DNA from 3 places in the Aminobacter sp. BA135 genome. Region 1 is predicted to be linked to each of the others. Evidence: riboswitches for the same ligand, from Rfam matches in the RefSeq annotation. Region 1 holds a riboswitch; each other region holds the start of a gene.
What was found. A riboswitch is a leader RNA that binds a small molecule or an ion and turns the genes downstream of it on or off. The one in region 1 is predicted to bind thiamine pyrophosphate.
Positions count from the first base shown of each region.

Region 2: it holds a riboswitch for thiamine pyrophosphate, as region 1 does, so the genes downstream of both, thiC (phosphomethylpyrimidine synthase ThiC) here and thiB (thiamine ABC transporter substrate binding subunit) in region 1, are expected to answer to the same signal.
Region 3: it holds a riboswitch for thiamine pyrophosphate, as region 1 does, so the genes downstream of both, thiC (phosphomethylpyrimidine synthase ThiC) here and thiB (thiamine ABC transporter substrate binding subunit) in region 1, are expected to answer to the same signal.

Region 1 is NZ_CP139572.1:1,270,161-1,274,679, forward strand. It holds gene thiP (thiamine/thiamine pyrophosphate ABC transporter permease) at 1-1,046, opposite strand, end outside; gene thiB (thiamine ABC transporter substrate binding subunit) at 1,293-2,297, opposite strand; TPP riboswitch at 2,342-2,465, opposite strand; gene SLT36_RS06200 (thiamine diphosphokinase) at 2,570-3,214, shown strand; gene SLT36_RS06205 (ABC-F family ATP-binding cassette domain-containing protein) at 3,218-4,519, shown strand, end outside.
Region 2 is NZ_CP139572.1:5,482,719-5,487,237, reverse strand. It holds gene SLT36_RS26630 (thiazole synthase) at 1-350, opposite strand, end outside; gene thiS (sulfur carrier protein ThiS) at 352-549, opposite strand; gene thiO (glycine oxidase ThiO) at 518-1,519, opposite strand; gene thiC (phosphomethylpyrimidine synthase ThiC) at 1,516-3,351, opposite strand; TPP riboswitch at 3,455-3,571, opposite strand; gene queE (7-carboxy-7-deazaguanine synthase QueE) at 3,853-4,519, opposite strand, start outside.
Region 3 is NZ_CP139572.1:1,556,956-1,561,474, reverse strand. It holds gene SLT36_RS07660 (3-methyl-2-oxobutanoate dehydrogenase (2-methylpropanoyl-transferring) subunit alpha) at 1-926, opposite strand, end outside; TPP riboswitch at 1,115-1,231, shown strand; gene thiC (phosphomethylpyrimidine synthase ThiC) at 1,341-3,167, shown strand; gene thiO (glycine oxidase ThiO) at 3,164-4,153, shown strand; gene thiS (sulfur carrier protein ThiS) at 4,137-4,334, shown strand; gene SLT36_RS07640 (thiazole synthase) at 4,338-4,519, shown strand, end outside.

The DNA.
Region 1 (4,519 bases):
GCAAGCATGGCCGCGAGTGTCGCCGACAGCGTGGCAAGCACGATGCTGGTCAGTGTCGCCCGTTGCACCGATGCTTCGCCGGCGAGGCGGCCGAGATCGGCCTCCAGCCCTGAGGCGATCGTCGCCAGCATGGGGCCGCCGACGAAGACGAGTGCCGCGACGATGATGGCGGCGTTGAACGCCGTCTCGCCGGTCTTTGCCTTGATGTAGTTGCGCTGGGCCACCGGCAGGTTGGCGTCGCCGGTCGTGTTGGCGCCGAGCCGCATCAGCGCCAGAACCACAACTGCCGTGAGCGCGATCTGCAGCAGGGTCAGGGCTACTGCGCGCGCGGGGTCGAAGTCGAAGCGCAACGCCTGATAGATCGCAACCTCAAGCGTTGTTGCGGCCGGGCCGCCGCCGAGCGTCAGCACGATGGTGAAGGAGGTGATGCACAGCATGAAAACGAGGCCCGCAATGCCGGGCAAGGCTGCTCGGATTGCCGGCCATTCGATCATGCGGAAGCTCGACCGGGCGCCCATGCCGAGCTGGCTCGCCAGCCGCCACTGGTCCGCCGGCACCGTCTGCAGCGCCTCCAGAATCAGCCGCGTCGCCAGCGGCAGGTTGAAGAAGACATGGGCAACGAGAATGCCGGACAGGCCATAGATGCCGGGCCAAGTGCCGCCGGTCAGCGCCGCAAGCGGTTCAGCGAAATAGCCGGCGCGGCCGTAGAGCGACAGGATGCCAAGGGCTGCGACGATCGCCGGCAAGGCGAGGGGAATGGCAAACAGGCGCAGGATCAGGGCGCGGCCGGGAAAGGCGGGATGCCGTGCGAGCGCTCGGGCAACGAAGATCGCCGGCACAACCGACAGCAAGGTCGACAGCAGCGCCTGCCACAGGGTGAAACGGGCAATGCGGAAGAGGTAGGAATCGAAGGCGTCGGCAGCACCTTGTGGATTGCGTGCGGCCTCGATGCCAAGACCGGCAAATGCGCCGCCGATCAGGATGCCGATGGCCGCCAGCGCGATGATGCCTGAGGTGATGCGGGGGTCGGTGCGGCTTATGGACATGACGGATCAGATTTTGCAGGCTTTGGGTTGCCAGCTCGAGGAAGGTCGCGCTCCGTCCCACCCCCCTCTGGCCTGCCGGCCATCTCCCCCGCAAGGGGGGAGATCGGCAGCTTCAACGCCCGCTTGTCCTCTGCAACCATGCAGGTTGGCGCAGGCCATGCCACAGCCAATCTCCCTCCTTGCGGGGGAGATGGCTGGCAGGCCAGAGGGGGGTGTTCAAGCGCAACCATGGCAGGTCGACAGAGCCTACTTGCTCATCACGCCGAGCCACTCGTCGACCCAGGCCTTGCGGTTGGCAGCCACCTCGTCGGCGCTGAAGATCAGCGTCTTGGTCGGCTTCACCAGCTTGTCGAAGGCTGGGTTGAGCGGCTTGTCGGTCTTGCCGGCGGGCAACATCCAGTTGGTTTCGGGTACGGCGTCCTGGAAGCCTGGGCTGGTCATGAAGGCCATGAACTTTTCGGCCAGCGGGTTCTTGGCGCCGGTCGTGGTGATGCCGGCGACTTCGATCTGCAGGTAGTGGCCTTCTTCGAAGGATGCCGCCTGGTAACGCTCGGTGTTCTCGGCGACCATGTGGTAGGCTGGCGAGGTGGTGTAGGACAGCACCATCGGCGCCTCGCCCTTGGTGAACAGGCCATAGGCCTCACTCCAGCCCGGGGTGACGGTCAGCACGCGGCCCTTGAGCTTGGCCCAGGCTTCCGGCGCCTTGTCGCCATAGACCGACTTGACCCAGAGCAGCAGGCCGAGGCCCGGCGTCGAGGTGCGCGGATCCTGGATCGCGATCTTTTCTTCCGGATTGCCCTCGACAAGTTCCTTCAGGCTTTTCGGCGGGTTCTTCAGCGTCTCGGTGTCATAGACGACGGCGAAGTAGCCGTAGTCGTAAGGAACGAAGGTGTCGTCCTTCCAGTCACCCGGAACCTTGACGTCGGCGCCGGCGGCACCATGCGGCGCAAACAGGCCGGTGGCCTTGGCTTCGGCTGTCAGGTTGGTGTCGAGGCCAAGCACGATGTCGGCCTTGGTCGATGCACCTTCGAGCTTGACGCGGTTGAGCAGTGCTACGCCATCGGCGACCGAGACGAAGTCGACAGTGCAGGCGCAGTCGGCTTCGAAGGCCTTCTTGACCTGCGGGCCGGGGCCCCACTCGGAGGTGAAGCTTTCATAGGTGTAGACGGTAAGCTTGCCTTCGGCAGCGGCAGGGAAAGCAACCGTGGCCAGCGCCAGGGCGGAAGTCATGGACAGGATCAACGAGCGCATCGGCGCCTCCTTCATTGGTGTTGAAAGGGAATTTGAAGCGCCGGGCGTCCGAAGCATCTAATCCCTCCGCCGGTACAAACCGGATCAGGTTCAGCGGGTTGGCCGGGACGGTTCCCTATGCCTCTCAGCCGGCACGCAATTGCGCGACCGGCACCCCGTTAGAGCGGTTCAACAAATAGGCCCGCGCATCAGGCCACGCAAGCGGTAGTTTGCCGGCCACCGACCACGTCGCGGCCTTCCGTTTCGGCTGCCGGGCTGGTAATGCGCATGCCATGACCCGGTTCACCATACTTCTCGGCGGCGAGCTTTTCCGCACCCCGCGCCTCGACCGCCAGGTGGCGGGCAGCAGGGTGATTGCGGCAGATGCCGGTATCCGCCATGCCGCCACGCTCGGGCTGATGCCGGAACTGTGGCTCGGTGACTTCGATTCCGTGCCATCAGATCTCGACCCGCGTTTTGCCGACCTGCCGCGGGCGACCTTTCCGGCCGAAAAGGACAGGACCGACGGTGAACTGGCCATCGATGCCGCGCTTCGGCTCGGCGCGACCTCGCTGGTGCTTGTCGGCGCCTTCGGCGGCGCCCGCGCCGACCACGCCTTCCTTCATTTCGCCCTGGCGCTCAGGCTTGCCGAAGCCGGCATCGAGGTGCTGCTGAGCAGCGGGCGCCAGGAGGCTTTGCCGCTCCTGCCCGGCAGCGCCGGCTTCGACTATGAAGACGGCATGCTGTTTTCGGTGCTCGCCTTCTCCGAGCTGACCGGGCTGTCCGAACAGGGCGCCAAGTGGCCGCTCGACAATGTCGACGTGCCGTTCGGCTCGTCGCTGACCCTTTCCAATGAAGTGCGGGGTCCGTTGCGGATTTCGCTCGGCAGCGGCCGTGCCCTGCTCCTCGCTCATCCCTTTCCTGCTTCGGATTTCTGAAACATGGCGCCTCCGCTTCTCAATCTCGACGGCATCCGTCTGACCTTTGGCGGCACACCGCTGCTCGACGGCGCCGCACTGACGGCCGCTGCCGGCGACAAGATCGCGCTTGTCGGCCGCAACGGCTCGGGCAAGTCGACGCTGCTCAAGATCGCGGCGGGCATGATCGAGCCGCAGGACGGCGTGGTGTTCCGCCAGCCGACGGCAACCATCCGCTACTTGCCGCAGATGCCTGACATGGACGGCTTCGCCTCTGTCCGCGCCTATGTCGAAGCCGGGCTCGGACCTGCTGACGATCCGCATCGCGCCACCTATCTGCTCGACCATCTCGGCCTGACCGGCGAGGAGTCTCCGGCCGACCTGTCGGGCGGCGAGGCGCGCCGCGCAGCACTTGCCCGCGTCATGGCGCCCGAGCCCGACATCCTGCTGCTCGACGAGCCGACCAACCATCTCGACCTGTCGGTCATCGAATGGCTGGAAGAGGAACTGATCCGCACCTCCTCGGCGCTGATCCTGATCTCGCACGACCGCCGTTTCCTCGAGCGCGTCAGCCGCAACACCGTCTGGCTCGATCGCGGCCAGACGCGCCGGCTCGACCGCGGCTTTGCCCATTTCGAGGAATGGCGGGACCAGATCCTGGAGGAAGAGGAGCGCGAGCAGCACAAGTTAGGCCGTCAGATCGTGCGCGAGGAGCATTGGCTGCGCTATGGCGTGACGGCGCGGCGCAAGCGCAACATGCGCCGTCTCGGCGAGCTGCAGACGATGCGCCAGACGTTCCGCAGCCATCGCGGCGCCGAGGGCGCGGCAACCATGGTTGCGAGCGAGGCGGCAGAATCCGGCAAGCTTATCATCGAGGCCAAGAACATCGAAAAGAGCTTTGGCGAGCTTTCAGTCGTCAAGGGTTTCTCGACCCGCATCCAGCGCGGTGATCGCGTCGGTCTCGTCGGCCCCAATGGCGCCGGCAAGACGACCTTGCTCAAGATGCTGACTGGCGAGATGGAGCCCGATGCCGGCAGCGTGCGGCTTGGCGTCAATCTGGAGATCGCCACCCTCGACCAGAAGCGCGAGGCGGTCGATCCGAACGAGACGCTGTCGAGCTACCTGACCGATGGCCGTGGCGAAAACCTCGTCATCAATGGCGAGCAGCGCCACGTCGTCTCCTACATGAAGGACTTCCTGTTCAAGCCCGAGCAGGCGCGGACGCCGGTGCGCGAACTCTCCGGCGGCGAACGTGCCCGGCTGATCCTGGCGCGCGTGCTGGCGCGTCCGGCAAATCTTCTGGTGCTCGACGAACCGACCAACGAT
Region 2 (4,519 bases), 1.6 Mb from region 1:
GCGGCTTCGACCAGGCCGAACACGTCCGGTTGCAGCGTGTCGTGGTTGCCGATCACTTCGAGCTTGATCCAGCTCGTGCCGAAGACGTCGCGCGCCATTTTCGCAGTGGTCACCGCTTCCTTGACGGAATGACAGCCAGCAGTGTTGGGCAGGATTCTGACGCCCAGCGAGCGGATCAACGACCAGAATTTCTCGCCGGCCCGACCGCCTGCCATCTCACGGCGCAGCGAGACGGTCACCACCGACGTGCCCGATGCCTTGACCGCATCGGCAAGGATGGCCGGCGAAGGATATTGCGCGGTGCCGAGAAGCAGGCGGGAAGGAAGCGTCGTCCCGAGAAGCTCGAACATGCTAGCCTCCCTGCATCGGCGAAAGGATTTCGATCCGATCGCCGTCGCTCAACCGGAATTCCGCCCGGTTGGCTTTGTGCACGAGGTCGCTGTTGACGGCGGTCGCCAGCCAATCGCCCTCATAGTCGAGCGCGGCAAGCAGCTCGGCCAGGGTGTTGGCGGCAACCTCATGCGCTTCGCCGTTGACCAACAGTTTCATGAGCAAGCTCCTTGGTTCTGTCTTGATTGAAAACCAGCTCGGCAGCCTGGCGCGCCATGGCGGGGGCGAGGAGAAAACCGTGGCGATAGAGCCCATTGATCGCGACGGTGTCTCCGCTCGTTTCGACGCGCGGCAGGTTGTCGGGAAAGGCCGGACGAACGCCGACACCGGTTTCAACGATCTCGGCCTCGTCAAAGGCCGGATGGAGGGCATAGGCCGCGACCACAAGCTCCATCATTGAACGCGCTGTGACCGGTCCTGTGGACTGGCTCTCGATCATCGTCGCGCCAACCATGAAACGGTGGTCGGTGCGCGGCACCACGTAAAGTGGAAAGCGCGGATGAAGCAGCCGGACTGGGCGCGACAGCGAGACATCAGGCGTACGCAGGATCAGCATTTCGCCCCGAACGCCACGCAGCCTTGCATCGACGGCGGACATTCCCGTGCAGTCGAGCTGACGATCGAAACCGGAAATCTGCCGGGCATCGGCTCCAAAGCGGAATTCGACGCCCATCGCCGCCAGCCTGTCATGCAGTGCCGCCATCGCCTGGCGTGGGTCGAGATGGGCTTCGTCGGGGAAGAACAGCGCACGGCGGAAGCGACCGGCGAGGTCCGGCTCGAGCTGTGCGATTTCGTTTTCATCGACAGGCCTGTACCCCGACGTGCGGTTGGCAAACCGGTCGAGCTCGCCCGCATCGCGCGGCGCGGCCACGACCAGTGTTCCGGCCCGCGTCACCTGCCCGGGCGTTGCCGTATCCCACCAGTCGGCGGCGTCGCGTCCGAGATCGAGCACCGGCTGCTCGGCGCTTTCACGCTCGCACCATGGCGCCAGCATGCCGCCGGCGAACCACGACGCATTGCCACCGAGGCCATGCCGGGTCTCGACGACGGTCACCGCCGCGCCGCGAGCGGCGAGTTCGAAGGCTGCGGTGAGACCGGCGACGCCGGCCCCTTGGACCAGCACCCTCATGATGGCTCATGCGCCTCCGACATCAGCGGTGCGCCGGCCTCGTCCGCCGGCACATAGAGATCGCCGCCCTCGCGATATTTCGCCGCCATCGCCGCCATGCCCTCCTTCTGCGCCTCGGCGCGGATGTCGTGGGAGATGCGCATGGAGCAGAATTTCGGCCCGCACATCGAGCAGAAATGCGCCACCTTGTGCGCCTCCCTGGGCAAGGTCTGGTCGTGAAAGGATCGCGCTGTTTCGGGGTCGAGTGACAGGTTGAACTGGTCCTCCCAGCGGAACTCGAAGCGCGCCCGCGACAGCGCATCGTCGCGGGTTTTCGCGGCCGGATGGCCTTTGGCGAGGTCGGCGGCGTGAGCAGCGATCTTGTAGGTGATCACGCCAATCTTGACATCGTTGCGATCGGGAAGGCCGAGATGTTCCTTCGGCGTCACATAGCAAAGCATGGCGGTGCCGAACCAGCCGATCATTGCGGCGCCGATACCTGAGGTGATGTGGTCGTAGCCTGGCGCGATATCGGTCGTCAGCGGCCCAAGCGTGTAAAAAGGTGCCTCGCCGCAGACAGCGAGCTGCTTGTCCATGTTCTCCTTGATCTTGTGCATCGGCACGTGGCCAGGCCCCTCGATCATCACCTGGCAATCCTTGGCCCAGGCGATCTGCGTCAGCTCGCCAAGCGTTTCCAGCTCGGCGAATTGCGCCGCGTCGTTGGCGTCGGCGATCGAGCCGGGACGAAGACCGTCGCCAAGCGAGAAGGACACGTCATAGGCGCGGCAGATGTCGCAGATCTCCGCGAAGTGCTCGTAGAGAAAGCTTTCCCGGTGATGATGGAGGCACCACTTGGCCATGATCGAGCCGCCGCGCGAGACGATGCCCGTGACCCGGTCGACGGTCAGCGGGATGTAGTGCAGCCGCACGCCGGCATGGATGGTGAAATAGTCGACACCCTGTTCGGCTTGCTCGATCAGCGTGTCACGGTAGACCTCCCAGGTAAGGTCCTCGGCAATGCCGTTGACCTTTTCGAGCGCCTGATAGAGCGGCACCGTGCCGATCGGCACCGGCGCATTGCGTACGATCCATTCGCGGATGTTGTGGATGTTGCGGCCGGTCGACAGGTCCATCACCGTGTCGGCGCCCCAGCGGATCGCCCAGACCATCTTTTCGACCTCTTCGGCCATCGAGGAGGTGACGGCGGAATTGCCTATATTGGCGTTGATCTTCACCAGGAAATTGCGGCCGATGATCATCGGCTCGCTTTCGGGATGATTGATGTTGGCGGGAATGATCGCCCGCCCGCGCGCCACTTCGTCGCGCACGAATTCGGGTGTGACGAAATCCGGGATCGCCGCGCCGAAAGCTTCGCCGTCGCGCTGCAGCTTGCCGCGCAGGATCTCTCGGCCGAGGTTCTCGCGGATGGCGACGAACTCCATTTCAGGCGTGATGATACCGGCGCGCGCATAGGCAAGCTGGGTCACCGCCTTGCCCTGCTTCGCCCTGAGCGGCCGGTTACGAATGGGAAATTCCGGTGTCAGGCGCTCGCCAGTCGCAAATCCGTTGTCCTCCGGCCGCACGTGGCGGCCACCATGGGCCTCGACATCGCCGCGCGCCATGATCCAGTCGTGGCGAAGTCGGGCAAGGCCCTTTTCGATGCTGGTTTCGACAGTCGGGTCCGTATAGGCGCCGGACGGATCGTAGACGGTGACCGGCGGCTCGCCGGCTGTCGGATGGACGGAGATTTCGCGCATCGGCACTTTGATGTGCGGATGGAGGACGCCAGACTTGTGGATCTTTCGCGAGGCGGGCAGTGGTCCCGTCGACACGGCGGGGGTGAGGGCATCCATCTTGAGGCTCCTTTGCTCATGCATTGGAGACCCAGTTCTGTGCCGGAAGGATGAAAAGACGCTTCTGCCGACCTGCCGAAACAGGATCTCGGGCGTAAACCCCCGCAAAGCGCTTGCACCGTCCCTACGCCAGTATGAACTGGATCAGGTTCAACGGGTCACTGCGCCGCGAAAGCCAGCAGTATCTCAGCCCCTTGCCGGGACTCCCCTGGTGAATGCGCCGAATTGAACGGGCCGGCGCTATTTTGTCAAGCGCATTCGTCCCGCAGCGGTGATCGGCGACCAAACAAACCCAGCGGAAAAGCATGGTAGTATCGAGAGCAAGTCACGCTCCAGAGGAGCGGTGAAGCGCCCCCAATAAGGCGAGCCCTCATGCTGATTTCGGTGCCTTTTCCAGCACGGTGTTTTCGGGGCTTTCCGGAACAACACTGCTGCCGCCCAGTTGGCTGAGATTGCTATAGATGTCTGTCTTGCTCGTCGTCGGCAATCCTTCCCCTTCGGCTAGACGCCCCGTTTGTTTCCCCAGAGCAGAACATGAAGCTGCGGCAGTACACGCGCCTCGAACCACCTGTCACGGGTCACCTTTTCAACCAGCCATTCCATGCGGCTCATCACACCGGCCATGTCGATGAACGCGTCTTCGTTGCCGGGACGCGGCGGCGTGTGATTGCCGGGCTGCAGATAGACGGGTAATTGCGGGTAGCGCGCCGCGGCGTCTTTGGCATAGGCATAGTCATCATCGTCGAAGACGACGAGCTTGAGCGCCATCTGCGGCTTATCCTGCGCCGCCTCTAAGCAGGCGTCGAACGCGGCCCAATCTGTCGTCATTTCACTTGAGGGCGGCTTGGGGCTGAGCACCAGCACGTCGAGATCCGCGAACCATTGCTTAGACACCGAACCTTGGGTTTCCAATGCAAAACGGTAGCCCTCGCTATGCCCGCGGTCGATCAAATGGCCAAGCGGCTGGATGGCCGGATTGCCGCCCGACAGCGATACCATGACGGGCTGACCGCCGGAAAGTGCAATGACCTTTTGCCAAACCGCGTCGGGAGACATCATCTCCCAATCATGGCGGAAGCGACGGTCCACCGCATGCAGGCTGTCGCACCAGGAACAGCGATAATCGCACCCGCCGGTTCTTACGAACACCGTCGGCAAGCCGATCAGC
Region 3 (4,519 bases), 290 kb from region 1:
CGGTAGGTGACATATTCGACCAGCGTCGGCCCGAGATTGAGCCTAGCCCGCTCGGTCGCCCATTTCGCCACCGCGTGGACGGCGAGATAGTCGTTGCCGTCGACACGCAGGGCAGCGATGCCAAACCCAAGCCCACGCGCCGCAAACGTGCCGGAGCCGCCGCGGGCGATGCCCTGGAAGGTCGAGATCGCCCACTGGTTGTTGACGATGTTGAGGACGACGGGCGCCTTGTAGGTCGAGGCGAAGACAAGTGCGGCGTGGAAGTCGCTCTCGGCGGTGGCGCCGTCACCGACCCAGCCGACAGCGATCTTGGTGTCACCCTTGATGGCGGATGCCATTGCCCATCCCACCGCCTGGATATACTGGGTGGTCAGGTTGCCGGAAATCGAGAAGAAACCGTGATCCTTGGCCGAATACATGATCGGCAGCTGGCGGCCTTTCAGCGGATCCATTTCGTTGGAATAGATCTGGTTCATCATGTCGACCATCGGATAGCCGCCGGCGATCAGCAGGCCGGCCTGGCGGTAGGTCGGGAAGTTCATGTCGCCCTGAATGAGCGCCTTGCGGAAGGCACAGCTGACCGCCTCTTCGCCCATATGCTGCATGTAGAACGAGGTCTTGCCCTGGCGTTGCGCCATCTGCATGCGCGCGTCGAAGGAGCGCAGCGTCATCATGTGGCGCAGCCCTTCGAGCTGCTCCTCGTCGGTCAGCGTACCGGCCCATGGACCTACGGCATCGCCTTCGCGATTGAGCACGCGGATGATCGAATAAGCCAGGTCGCGGATCGTCCTGGGATCGACGTCGACCGGCGGCCTGTCGACCGAACCCGCCTTGGGGATCGGCACATTGGAGAAGTCGGGGGTGCCGCCCGGGCGCACTTCCGGCTCGGGCACATGGAACTTCAGCGGCGCGGGATTGTCCGTCACGGATGCTCCTCCTGTCGCGTGCGCAGGCCAATTGGTCCTCCCTGCGCGGCAGACAATTTATGTCAGTAACGCTGACCTATTATCCGATCGTCTTCGAAACCGCAATGGGTCTCGATGCCCCCGACTTTGGCATTCTCTCGGCCTCGGCGAAAGGCCGTTGACACGACGCCGGTTCCGCCTCCATGCTTAGGGCTCACCAGGGGGGTCCCGACAAGGGGCTGAGATTCTGCTGGCTCGCGCAGCGCAGTGACCCGTTGAACCTGATCCAGTTCATACTGGCGTAGGGACGGTGCGAGGCGCAGCAGGCCGGATATCCGGCTCAGGCATTCGGGCTCATTCTTGCCCGAAGTCCCCAGGCAAAACCTCTCCTCCTTCTCATCGCATGGACTGGGTCTCCAACAAGGAGGCTCACTCATGAATGCCCACACCCCATCCGTCACTGTTGGCGAACTTCCCGCGTCGCGGAAGGTCTACAAGCCAGGCAAGCTCCATCCCGACATCCATGTGCCGATGCGCGAGATCTCGGTTCATCCGAGCGCCGGCGAGCCGCCGGTCACCGTCTATGATTCGTCAGGCCCCTACACCGACACGTCGGTGACAACAGACATAGAGCGCGGCCTGCCGCGGCTGCGCGAAGACTGGATCATCGCCCGCGGCGACGTCGAGCGTTATGAAGGCCGCGCGGTCAAGGCTGAGGACAATGGCTTCGTCTCGGGCGAAAGGCTGACGCCGGAATTCCCGGTTCGCAACGCCCCGCTGCGCGCCACCGGCGGCCGCGCCGTCACCCAGCTCGCTTATGCCCGCGCCGGCATCGTCACGCCCGAAATGGAATTCGTCGCCATCCGCGAGAACCTCGGCCGCGAGCAGATCCGGGCCAAGCTTCAACGCGACGGCGAGAGCTTCGGCGCCGTCATTCCCGATTTCGTCACCCCGGAATTCGTCCGCGACGAGGTCGCCCGCGGCCGCGCCATCATCCCCTCCAACATCAACCACCCGGAGAGCGAGCCGATGATCATCGGCCGCAATTTCCTGGTCAAGATCAACGCCAATATCGGCAATTCCGCCGTCACCTCGTCGATGGCCGAGGAGGTCGAGAAGATGGTGTGGGCGACGCGCTGGGGCGGCGACACGGTGATGGACCTGTCCACCGGCCGCAACATCCACAACATCCGTGACTGGATCATCCGCAACGCGCCGGTGCCGATCGGCACGGTGCCGCTCTACCAGGCGCTGGAGAAGGTCGGCGGCATCGCCGAGGACCTGACCTGGGAGGTGTTCCGCGACACGCTCATCGAGCAGGCCGAGCAGGGCGTCGACTATTTCACCATCCATGCCGGCGTGCGGCTCGCCTACATCCACCTGACCGTTGACCGCGTCACCGGCATCGTCTCGCGCGGCGGCTCGATCATGGCCAAATGGTGCCTGCATCACCACAAGGAGAGCTTCCTCTACGAGCATTTCGAGGAGATCTGCGACATCTGCCGAACCTATGACGTCGCCTTTTCGCTCGGCGACGGCCTGCGCCCAGGTTCGATTGCAGACGCCAACGATGCCGCCCAGTTCGCCGAACTGGAGACGCTGGGCGAACTTACCAAGATCGCCTGGGCCAAGGACTGCCAGGTGATGATCGAGGGCCCCGGCCACGTGCCGATGCACAAGATCAAGGAAAACATGGACAAGCAGCTAGAGGTCTGCGGCGAAGCGCCCTTCTACACGCTTGGGCCTTTGACCACCGACATCGCGCCCGGCTACGACCACATCACCTCTGGCATCGGCGCTGCAATGATCGGCTGGTTCGGCACGGCCATGCTCTGCTACGTCACGCCCAAGGAGCATCTTGGCCTGCCCGACCGCGACGACGTCAAGGTGGGCGTCATCACCTACAAGATCGCAGCACACGCCGCCGACCTCGCCAAAGGTCATCCGGCCGCCAAGGTCAGGGACGACGCGCTGTCGCGGGCACGCTTCGAGTTCCGCTGGGAGGACCAGTTCAACCTGTCGCTCGACCCGGAGACGGCGCGTTCCTACCACGACCAGACCTTGCCCAAGGAAGCACACAAGGTGGCGCATTTCTGCTCCATGTGCGGCCCCAAATTCTGCTCGATGCGGATCTCCCACGACATCCGCGCCGAGGCGCAGAAGGAAGGGCTGGCAGCGATGGCGGCGAAGTACCGCGACGGCGGCGACCTCTACATGCCGGTGGAAAGCGCCGAACCCGCGGAGACGGCAGGCCAGCCATGAAGGTGCTGATCCGTGGCGCGGGCGTCGCCGGGTTGACGCTCGCGCATGAGCTGGCGACACGCGGCGCAAGCGTGACCGTGGTCGACATCAGAAGGCAGATCGCCGGCAATGCCTCATGGCAGGCCGGCGGCATGCTGGCGCCGTGGTGCGAACGCGAGAGCGCCGAAGAAACGGTGCTTTCGCTCGGACGCGGTACCGCCGACTGGTGGTCCGCCGCCCTGCCCGAGCATGTCATGCGCAACGGCACGCTGGTCGTGGCGCCGGCTCGGGACGTGGCCGAACTCGACCGCTTCGGCCGCCGAACGTCCGGCTTTCGCAAGGTTGACGCCGATACGATCGCAGCACTCGAGCCCGACCTCGAAGGACGTTTCGGACGCGCACTGTTCTTCACCGAGGAGGCGCATCTCGATCCGCGCAAGGCGATGCTCGGGCTGCAGCAAAAGCTGGTGCAATTGGGCGTGCGCTTCGAGTTCGGCTACGGCGCCGTGCAGGCACCCGGCGAGCCTGACATCGAGGCCGACTGCACAGGCCTGGCAGACCCGAGGCCGGGCCTGCGCGGCGTGCGCGGTGAGATGCTGATCCTCAGGACGTCTGACATCTCGCTGGCACGCCCGGTGCGGCTCTTGCATCCGCGCGTGCCCGTCTATGTCGTGCCGCGCTCCGGCAACCTGTTCATGGTCGGCGCGACGATGCTCGAAAGCGACGTGACCGGGCCGACTACCGCGCGTTCAGTGATGGAACTGCTCAACGCCGCCTATGCGCTGCATCCGGCTTTCGGCGAAGCTGAACTCATCGAGACCGGTGTCGGTGTGCGGCCAGCCTTTGCCGACAATTTGCCGCGTGTCGAGCGCGACGGCAACACGATCCGCATCAACGGCCTCTACCGCCACGGCTTCCTGCTCGCGCCTGAGATGGCGCGGCAGGCCACCGACATGATCCTGGGCCACAAGACGAAAAGGGAGCTCGCCCATGAAGCTCACCGTTAACGGCGAAAGCCACGAGGTCGCGGCCGGCACGCTGGCGGCGCTGCTGACTGAGCTCGACTACGAGGGCAGTTGGCTGGCCACCGCGCTGAACGGCGAGGTGGTCCCGGCAAGGGAGCGCGACGACTGCGCCCTGGCCGACGGCGACCGCATTGAGATTCTTGCGCCGATGAAGGGAGGCTGACCCGTGCTCGAACTCTACGGACAACAGGTTTCGTCCCGCCTGCTCCTCGGCACCGCACTTTACCCCTCGCCCGCGATCATGGCGGACGCAATCAAAGCGTCGGGCGCCGATATCGTCACTGTCTCGCTGCGCCGCGAGACTTCCGGCGGCAAGACAGGTGGAAAATTCTGGTCGCTGGTCCAGTC